Regions from separate parts of the Mesorhizobium sp. M0047 genome, predicted to be linked through region 2. Evidence: predicted binding sites of a transcription regulator. Region 2 holds the regulator's gene; the other holds the start of a gene.

Region 1 (4,528 bases), on a different contig from region 2:
TCTCCAAGGACAGGATGGTGCCCTCGGATTTCACCAGCGGGGTGAAGGAATGGCCGGCGCCGACGACGCGGACCGGGCCAAGTGCGGTACGAATGAGATCACCCAGTTCGCCGGCATCGGCGGGACTGGCGATCAACCGCGGTTCGGCGGTGACAAAGCCCGACCAGTTGCTCCAGTTGTTCGACATGGCGCTCCCCGGCCCGGCGCGGGGGGGGCGCCCCCGCGCCACCAAGACAAACAGACCAAGCAGAAGCACGCTGGCCACAGCGCTGGCGGCGGCGAATTCCGGCACCGGCCGGAAATCCTTGCCGTCGATGAGCAGTGACGCGGCGATCGGCCCGATCGCCAGGCCAAAAAGCTGGGCTGCCGGCACCAGCAGCACGGCGGTGCGCGTCTCGTCGGCGGTGATCGCCAGCCGGATCTGGTAGGGCACGATGAACAAAAGAATGAAGCCCATGACCAGAGCGGCGACCCAGAATGTGGTGAGGTCAGGTCCGCTGGCAAGGACCAGGGAGCTGACAAGCGCCACGACACCGATCGTCGCGACTGCAAGGCGATAATCGATGCGCGCCTCGAAGACGGTTGCCGTCATCGCACCCAGGACCTGCGCCGCGAGGCTGGCAGAGACGATCAGGCCGACGGTGCGGCCATCGATGCCGTATTGCGCGCCAAGCGGCTCCAGGAAGGCCCAGACCGCGCCGAAGAACATGAAGTAGCAGAACACCGACAGCAGCGCGGTGAGCGAAGGAACCGTCAGCACATTGGCCAGATTCTCGTCCTTGGGCAGATCGGCATAGTCGCCAGGGACGGTGAAGGCGACCGCCAGCGACGCGACGCAGACGACGGCAAGAACGATGAAGCCTCCGGCCGATCCGGCGGCCGGGATGACATAGAGCGCCAGCAACAGGGCAGTCGCGCATTGCGCCAGCGTCTGCATGGTGACGAAATAGCCGCCGATGCGCTCGGCGCGCCGCGAGCGGGCGATCAACTCGGTGGCGACCGCCACCAGACCGCCCTCGGCAAGGCCGGCCAGCGCGCGGGCAGCGATCAGCGTGTTGGCGGTTGCGGCATAGGCCGTCCACACATTGGCCAGCGCCAGCAGCAGCAAAAGGACGGCACTTTTCCAGCGCATGTTGTGCGCCGAAAGCAGCATCGCCAGGACAGCCGAACCGATGGCGATGGCGATCATCTCGGCGGTCGCAACCAGCGCCAGTTCATCGCCGGTGACATGGCCCTCGCTGTAGAGCGCGCCGAGCAGCACGGGCTGCAGCCCGAGGATGAGCAAGCCGACCGAGCCAACCCACAATGCCGACGCAAGCTGTGCGCCGGTCGGATTTCCGACCAGCCAGTCGTCATCGCCTGCGCGGCCGGTATTTGTCGAAGCCAAAGGCGCCTCCCAACGTCCTTGCCGTGCGGCAAAAAAACTGACAACCTGTCAGCATTCTGGAAACTGATACTTGATCATATTTTTTGTCAACTGGAATTTGAGAACCGCGCGAAAGATCGGTGTATGACGGAAGTGACGAAAACAGCCACCGCGCCCAGGCGCAGACCCAAGCAGGAGCGCAGTCGCGAGCGCATCGACGCGATCCTGTCGACGACCATGCGACTGATCGGCGAAAAGGGCATCGATGCCGTCACCATGAAGGAAGTCGGCCTGCTGGCGGGCGGGCCGATTGCCACCGTCTACCACTACTTTCCCAACAAATCGGCGATCCTGGCGATGCTCTACGAACGGTTTTCAGAGGTCAGCCGTGCACGGCTGACAGCGATCATCGCCGATGTCCGCGAGGCGAAGGACGTGATCGTGGCCGCCGACCGGCTGCTTGACGACTATCTCAGCCGCGTCGCCGGCGATCCTGCCATCCAGGATCTGCAGAACGCCATCCAGGCCGACAAGGCGCTCAAGAACCTAGACATCGCCGAAACCCGACATCAGGCCAGGATGTTCTGCGACCATGTCGCCGCCTTGATCGAGCCGGAGAAGCGCGAGCAGTTCGAACGCATGGTTCTGCTGATCTTCCAGCTCGCCGGTGGTGTGGTGCGCCTGGCGCTTGCCGAGGGCGACGCGGAAAGCCGGCGGACAATCGAGGATTATCGTTCCATCATCCACACCCAGCTGCGGCTGTTTCTGTAAGCTTCAATCCGTAGAAAAATTTCACGCTCCAGGTCAGCGCTACGCGCCTTGACTCTGGCAGGCCGCCAGCCTATTTCAGCGCCACGTTAGCACTCGCCATTGGTGAGTGCTAACTCATATGTCCGGCGCCGCCGGACGGAGGAACTGTTTCTCACCGTTCTCATCGAGGAAGAAAAAATGGCAAAGTCGAAGTTCCGCCCGCTTCATGACCGCGTGGTCGTTCGTCGGGTCGAATCCGAATCCAAGACCGCTGGCGGGATCATCATCCCCGACACGGCAAAGGAAAAGCCGCAGGAAGGCGAGATCATCGCCGTCGGCTCCGGCGCTCGTGACGAAGCTGGCAAGCTGGTTCCGCTGGATGTCAAGACCGGCGACCGCATCCTGTTCGGCAAGTGGTCGGGCACGGAAGTCAAGCTCAATGGCGAAGACCTTCTGATCATGAAGGAATCCGACATCATGGGCATCATCGGCTGATATCAGGCCTTTTCATCAACTGAATTCCCGGGCTCAATCTAAAGCCCCTGCCAGGAGCTAAAAATGGCTGCCAAAGACGTAAAATTTTCCCGTGATGCCCGCGAGCGCATGCTGCGCGGCGTCAACATCCTCGCCGACGCGGTGAAGGTCACGCTCGGCCCCAAGGGCCGCAACGTCGTCATCGACAAGTCGTTCGGCGCGCCGCGCATCACCAAGGACGGCGTCACCGTCGCCAAGGAAATCGAGCTTGAAGACAAGTTCGAGAACATGGGTGCGCAGATGGTCCGCGAAGTTGCTTCGAAGACCAACGACATCGCCGGCGACGGCACCACGACGGCGACCGTTCTGGCGCAGTCGATCGTCCAGGAAGGCCACAAGGCCGTTGCCGCCGGCATGAACCCGATGGACCTGAAGCGCGGCATCGACCTGGCCGTGACCGAAGTCGTCTCTGCGCTCGGCAAGGCTGCCAAGAAGATCAAGACCTCCGAGGAAGTTGCCCAGGTCGGCACGATCTCGGCCAATGGCGACGAGTCGGTCGGCAAGATGATCGCGGAAGCGATGCAGAAGGTCGGCAACGAAGGCGTCATCACGGTTGAGGAAGCCAAGACCGCCGAGACCGAACTTGAAGTCGTCGAAGGCATGCAGTTCGACCGCGGTTACCTCAGCCCCTACTTCGTCACCAACGCCGACAAGATGGTTGCCGAGCTCGAGGACGTCTACATCCTCCTGCACGAGAAGAAGCTCTCCAACCTCCAGGCGATGCTGCCGGTTCTCGAAGCCGTCGTGCAGACCTCGAAGCCGCTGCTCATCATCTCGGAAGACGTCGAAGGCGAGGCTCTGGCCACGCTGGTCGTCAACAAGCTGCGTGGCGGCCTGAAGATCGCCGCCGTGAAGGCGCCGGGCTTCGGTGATCGCCGCAAGGCCATGCTGGAAGACATCGCCATCCTCACCGGTGGCCAGGTCATCTCGGAAGACCTCGGCATCAAGCTCGAGAACGTCGGCCTCAACATGCTCGGCCGCGCCAAGAAGGTGTCGATCTCCAAGGAGAACACCACCATCGTCGACGGCGCCGGCAAGAAGGCCGAGATCCAGGGCCGCGTTGCCCAGATCAAGCAGCAGATCGAAGAGACCACTTCGGATTACGACAAGGAGAAGCTGCAGGAACGTCTCGCGAAGCTCGCGGGCGGCGTTGCGGTGATCCGCGTCGGCGGTGCGACGGAAGTCGAAGTCAAGGAAAAGAAGGACCGCGTCGATGACGCCCTCAACGCGACCCGCGCGGCCGTGGAAGAAGGCATCGTCGCTGGCGGTGGCGTTGCCTTGCTGCGCGCTTCGGCCAACATCAAGGCCACCGGCGTCAATGCCGACCAGGCCGCCGGCATCAACATCGTTCGTCGTGCGCTGCAGGCTCCGGCCCGCCAGATCGCGGCCAACGCCGGTGCGGAAGCATCGATCGTTGCCGGCAAGATCCTTGAGAACAAGGGCGCGACCTTCGGCTACAACGCCCAGACCGGCGAATATGGCGACATGATCGCCATGGGTATCGTCGATCCGGTCAAGGTCGTTCGTACCGCTCTCCAGGACGCGGCCTCGGTCGCCGGCCTGCTGGTCACCACCGAAGCCATGATCGCGGAGGCTCCGAAGAAGGAGTCGGCTGGCGGCGGCATGCCTGGCGGCATGGGCGGCGGCGGCATGGGCGGCATGGGCGGCATGGACTTCTAATCCAAACCAATCTCGCTAGACTTACGGAAAGGGCGCCGAAAGGCGCCCTTTTTGTTTGGCGCAGATCTCGATCGCCGCGCCTAATCGGTCCTCAGACGGCGGCATCCGCGCGCTGCCGTACCTCGCCGGCAAGCACTGCGGCTTCGATCAGCGCCGCGACCTCGTCGGGGCCAGCTACGCCGGCAAGGCCGCCTGTAT
Region 2 (4,528 bases):
GGTCGGCTGGCCGGGCTTCCAGCCATGTTTTTCCTCGGCGCTCATCTCGCCGAAGGTTTTTTCGAAGCCATCGGGCAGGAACACCGGATCGTAGCCGAAACCGAGATCGCCGCGCGGCGGCCAGACGAGCGTGCCTTCGGCCTCGCCGCGATAATATTCGGCTTCTCCGTCGGGGAACGCCAGGCAGATGACGGCGACAAAGCGGCCCTTGCGTTGTTCGGCCGAGGCGGCGCCGACTTCCTGCAGCGCCACTTCGGTGCGTTGCATAGCCATTCCGAAATCGCGCGCGCCGTCAGGGGTTTCCGCCCAGTTGGCGGTGTAGACGCCGGGCGCGCCGTCGAGCGCGTCGACGCACAGGCCGGAATCGTCCGACAGCGCCGGCAGGCCGGTCGCCTTGGCCGCGGCCAGCGCCTTGATGTAGGCGTTTTCCTCAAAGGTGGTGCCGGTTTCGTCGGGCTCAGGCAGGCCGTAGTCCTTGGCCGATTTCGCTTCGAAGCCGAACGGCCCCATCAGATCGGCGAATTCGCGCAGCTTGCCTTCATTGTGGCTGGCGACGACGATCTTCTTTCCATCGAGAGAATGCATCAAAGGCCCCAGATTCGTGGCTCGGCGAATTCGATCGAATTGCCCGAGGGGTCGCGTATATAGATCGAACGGCCGCCCTGCGGCCATTCGAATTCGCTTTCGATGGCTATGTTTTTCGCCTCGAGACGCGCTTTCCAGCGCACGATCTCGTCAGCGGTCGCCGCAAAGCAGAGATGGCCTTCGCCGACAGCGCCATGTGGCGGCACCGGCAGCCTGGCGTCGGGCGCCGGCGGGATTTTGGTTGCCTCGGCATTGAAGACGAGCAATACGCCCGGCCCGCAGCGGAAGAACAGGTGGCGGCCATCGACTTTGCCGAAGAGGGTGAGGCCCAGGACGCCGGTGTAGAAGGTTTCCGCGGCGACGAGGTCGGTGACGTAGAGAGCAGATTCCAGGATGGCGGAGGGCGTCACGAGGCGCCCCCCTCTGGCCTGCCGGCCATCTCCCCCTCAAGTGGGGAGATTGGCAGCTTTGGCGCCTCCGCACATCTCACGCCGCCGGAAGGTGGCGCAAACCAGCGGGATAGCCGATCTCCCCCCTTGAGGGGGAGATGGCCGGCAGGCCAGAGGGGGGCGCTCAAGCTCGGCATTTGAGAACTAAGCCACCGCCATCTGCTGCAAACTGACCAGGCGCTGAATGCCCTTCTTGGCCAAGCCCATTAATTCCGCGAACTGCCCTTCCGAAAAAGGCTCGCCTTCGGCGGTTCCCTGGATCTCGACGATGCCGCCCTTGCCGGTCATGACGAAATTGGCATCGGTGCCGGCCGCCGAGTCCTCGATATAGTCGAGGTCGATAACCGGCTGGCCGTCATGGATGCCGCAGGAGATCGCGGCGACGTGGTCCTTCAGCACCTTGGCGACGCTGGCCATCTGGCGGGCTTCCATCCAGCGCAAGCAGTCGTAGAGCGCCACCCAACCGCCGGTGATCGAGGCGGTGCGGGTGCCGCCATCGGCCTGGATGACGTCGCAGTCGACGGTGATCTGTTGCTCGCCCAGCGCTTGCAAATCGACCACGGCGCGCAAGGAACGGCCGATCAGCCGCTGGATCTCCAGGGTGCGGCCGCCCTGCTTGCCGGCGGAAGCCTCGCGGCGCATGCGCTCGCCGGTCGAGCGCGGCAGCATGCCGTATTCCGCCGTCACCCAGCCCTTGCCGGAATTGCGCATCCAGCCCGGCACTTTTTCCTCCAGGCTGGCCGTGCACAGGACATGCGTGTCGCCGAACTTCACCAGGCATGAGCCTTCGGCGTGCTTGGAGACGCCGCGCTCGAAGGAGATGGCGCGCATTTCGTCGAATTGGCGTTTGGAGGGGCGCATTCAGGCTGCTTTCTTGTCATTTTTCGGGAATCTTGGCCGGCTTGTAGCCGCATGGGACGCATGGCGCAAAGGAAAATGGCCTGACGATCCGACACAGACACCGGGGCGATCTGACACAGACACCGGGTTGCGCGGGCCGTAGCGAAGTCTATATCTTTGGGCCGGAGGTTTTTGGCCGCAATGACCAAGGCAGTCGATCCAAGTTCGCAGGCGCCCGCGCTTCAATCATTGGACATGCGCTCGCGCGATATCTTCCGGCGCATCGTCGATTCCTACCTCAAGGACGGCGAACCCGTGGGATCACGCAGCCTGTCGCGCATCCTGCCGTCTTCGCTGTCGCCGGCCACCATCCGCAACGTGATGAGCGATCTCGAGCATCTCGGCCTCATCTACGCGCCGCACATCTCGGCCGGCCGGTTGCCGACGCAGGCCGGCCTGCGCTTCTTCGTCGACGCCTTCATGGAGCTTGGCGATCTGTCCGACGAGGAGCGCCGCGCCATCGAGGCGCAGGTGCGGGCATCCGGCTCGGGCGCGACGCTGGAACACATGCTGACCGAGGCCAGCCAGATGCTGTCGGGCATGTCGCGCGGTGCCGGCCTGGTGCTTGCCGCCAAGAACGAAGTGGCGCTGAAGCACATCGAATTCATCCAGCTTGAGCCGACCAAGGCGCTGGCGGTGCTGGTGTCGCAGAATGGCGACGTCGAAAACCGTGTCGTCGAGCTGCCCGCCGGCATCACCGTCTCGCAACTGCACGAGGCCTCGAACTTCCTCAACGCTCATATCCGCGGCCGCACGCTGGCGGAGGCGCGGGTCGAGATCGCCCGCATCAAGGAAGAGACCAGGGCCGCCCTCGACACGCTGTCGCAGGACCTCGTCGAGAAGGGGCTCGCGGTGTGGGCCGGCGCGGACAGCGGCCTGCCGGCACGGCTCATCGTGAGCGGCCGCGCCAATCTGCTCGAGAACGTCACCGCCCAGGCCGATATCGAACTGTTGCGGCACCTGTTCGAGGACATGGAGACGCAGGACGGACTGATCCAGCTGCTCGACCTCGCCGAGGAAGGATCGGGCGTGCGCATCTTCATCGGCTCGGAAAACAAGCTGTTCTCGCTGTCGGGCTCGTCGCTGGTGGTCGCGCCCTATCGCGACAAGGACGCCCGCGTCGTCGGTGCGCTTGGGGTCATCGGCCCGACCCGGCTCAACTATGCCCGCATCGTGCCGATGGTCGACTATACGGCGCAGCTGATTTCCCGCATGCTGCGCTAAGCGTATTGATGTTCAGGTGATGCCGGCCTGACCTGAATCTCAACACCTTAGACTCAAAAAACAAAGAACAAGCAGCTGAGGAGAAAAACAATGGCGCTCGAAGAATTCAAGGCCCGGATCAGCCTGCTGCTCGAGGAGATGGTCAACCAGCCGGAAGACCAGCACGAGATCCAGGAGCAGTTGCGCGAAAAACTGCGGGAAATGCGCGCCATGGGCCTGCCGCTGCCGGCCGATCTCGTCGCGCTGGAAAAGCGTCTCGATGACGATTTCTACGCCGCTGGGACCTGAGGCTAAAAAACCTCCGCTTTCACTTCAACTGATCGTGTGCCGCGGAACAACGGACGAAACCGCTCGTTTGCCCCCTTTGCAGCCGTTCACTATGTGACCAGGTTTGGAGGATTGAATGATCCGATTGGCTGGGCTGGCTCTCTCCGCTGCGGTGTTTCTCGCCGCCGCTGCATTCGCACAGCAAGCGGAGCCCGTATTGAAAGGTGCCGCCGCCTTCGGCGACTGGCGTGCCGACAGGCCCGGTGTGCGCCGCCTGATCAAGCCGAACGATCTGCCAAAACCCGACGTCACCAAATCCGCCTCCAACAGCGCCGGCCTTGCCGAAAGGCCGGCAGATGCCAAGCCGAAACTGCCGCCGGGCTTTTCGGCCGAGCTGATCGCGTCGGGCATCGACAATCCGCGCGTCGTCCGCGTCGCGCCGAACGGCGACCTGTTCGTCGCCGACAGCGAAGCCAACCAGATCCGCGTCTACCGCCTGGCCGACGGTAGCGCGAAGCCGGCGCAGCACGGCATCTTTGCCCGCAATCTCAACCAGCCCTATGGCATTGCTTTCTATCCACCGGGCAACGACCCGCAATGGGTCTATGTCGCCAACAGCGACGGCATTGTGCGCTTTGCTTATCACAGCGGCGATCTGAAGGCCGCCGGCGACCCGGAGACCATCGTCGACAACATCCCTTCAAGTCATCACTGGACCCGCGACATCGCTTTCTCTCCGGACGGCAAGACGCTTTATCTATCGGTCGGCTCGGGTTCGAATGCCGCGCAGCATATGGGCAAAGAACCGAAGGGCGGCCTCGGCGCCTGGGCGACGTCGCAGCCGCTCGGCGCTGCGTGGGGTCCCGAGGATGGCCGCGCGGCTGTGCTGGCCTTCGATCCCGACGGCAAGAACGGACGCATCGTCGCCACGGGTCTGCGCAACTGTTCGGGCATGGCCGTGCAGCCGGCGACCGGCGCGCTGTGGTGCGTCGTCAACGAGAGCGATGGGCTCGGCGACAATGTGCCGCCGGAATATGCGACCGCGGTCAAGGACGGAGCCTTCTATGGCTGGCCCTGGTACTATATCGGCAACAACGAGGATC

Evidence for each region. The regulator HrcA, encoded in region 2, represses chaperone genes, less so after heat shock. The targets are predictions, from matches to a motif close to GTTAGCACTCNCNNNNNGNGAGTGCTAAC.
Region 1: a site for HrcA is predicted at 2,223-2,251, ahead of groES (co-chaperone GroES). Genes of this name have one in related genera too.

The regions. Positions count from the first base shown of each region.
Region 1 covers NZ_JAMYUW010000001.1:102,528-107,055, forward strand. The annotation lists gene NKJ89_RS00470 (MFS transporter) at 1-760, opposite strand, end outside; partial or broken gene NKJ89_RS00475 (MFS transporter) at 803-1,261, opposite strand; gene NKJ89_RS00480 (TetR/AcrR family transcriptional regulator) at 1,511-2,137, shown strand; gene groES (co-chaperone GroES) at 2,315-2,611, shown strand; gene groL (chaperonin GroEL) at 2,675-4,330, shown strand.
Region 2 covers NZ_JAMYUW010000062.1:6,602-11,129, reverse strand. The annotation lists gene rdgB (RdgB/HAM1 family non-canonical purine NTP pyrophosphatase) at 1-585, opposite strand, end outside; gene NKJ89_RS33400 (VOC family protein) at 585-995, opposite strand; gene rph (ribonuclease PH) at 1,179-1,895, opposite strand; gene hrcA (heat-inducible transcriptional repressor HrcA) at 2,076-3,158, shown strand; gene NKJ89_RS33385 (hypothetical protein) at 3,249-3,446, shown strand; gene NKJ89_RS33380 (PQQ-dependent sugar dehydrogenase) at 3,562-4,528, shown strand, end outside.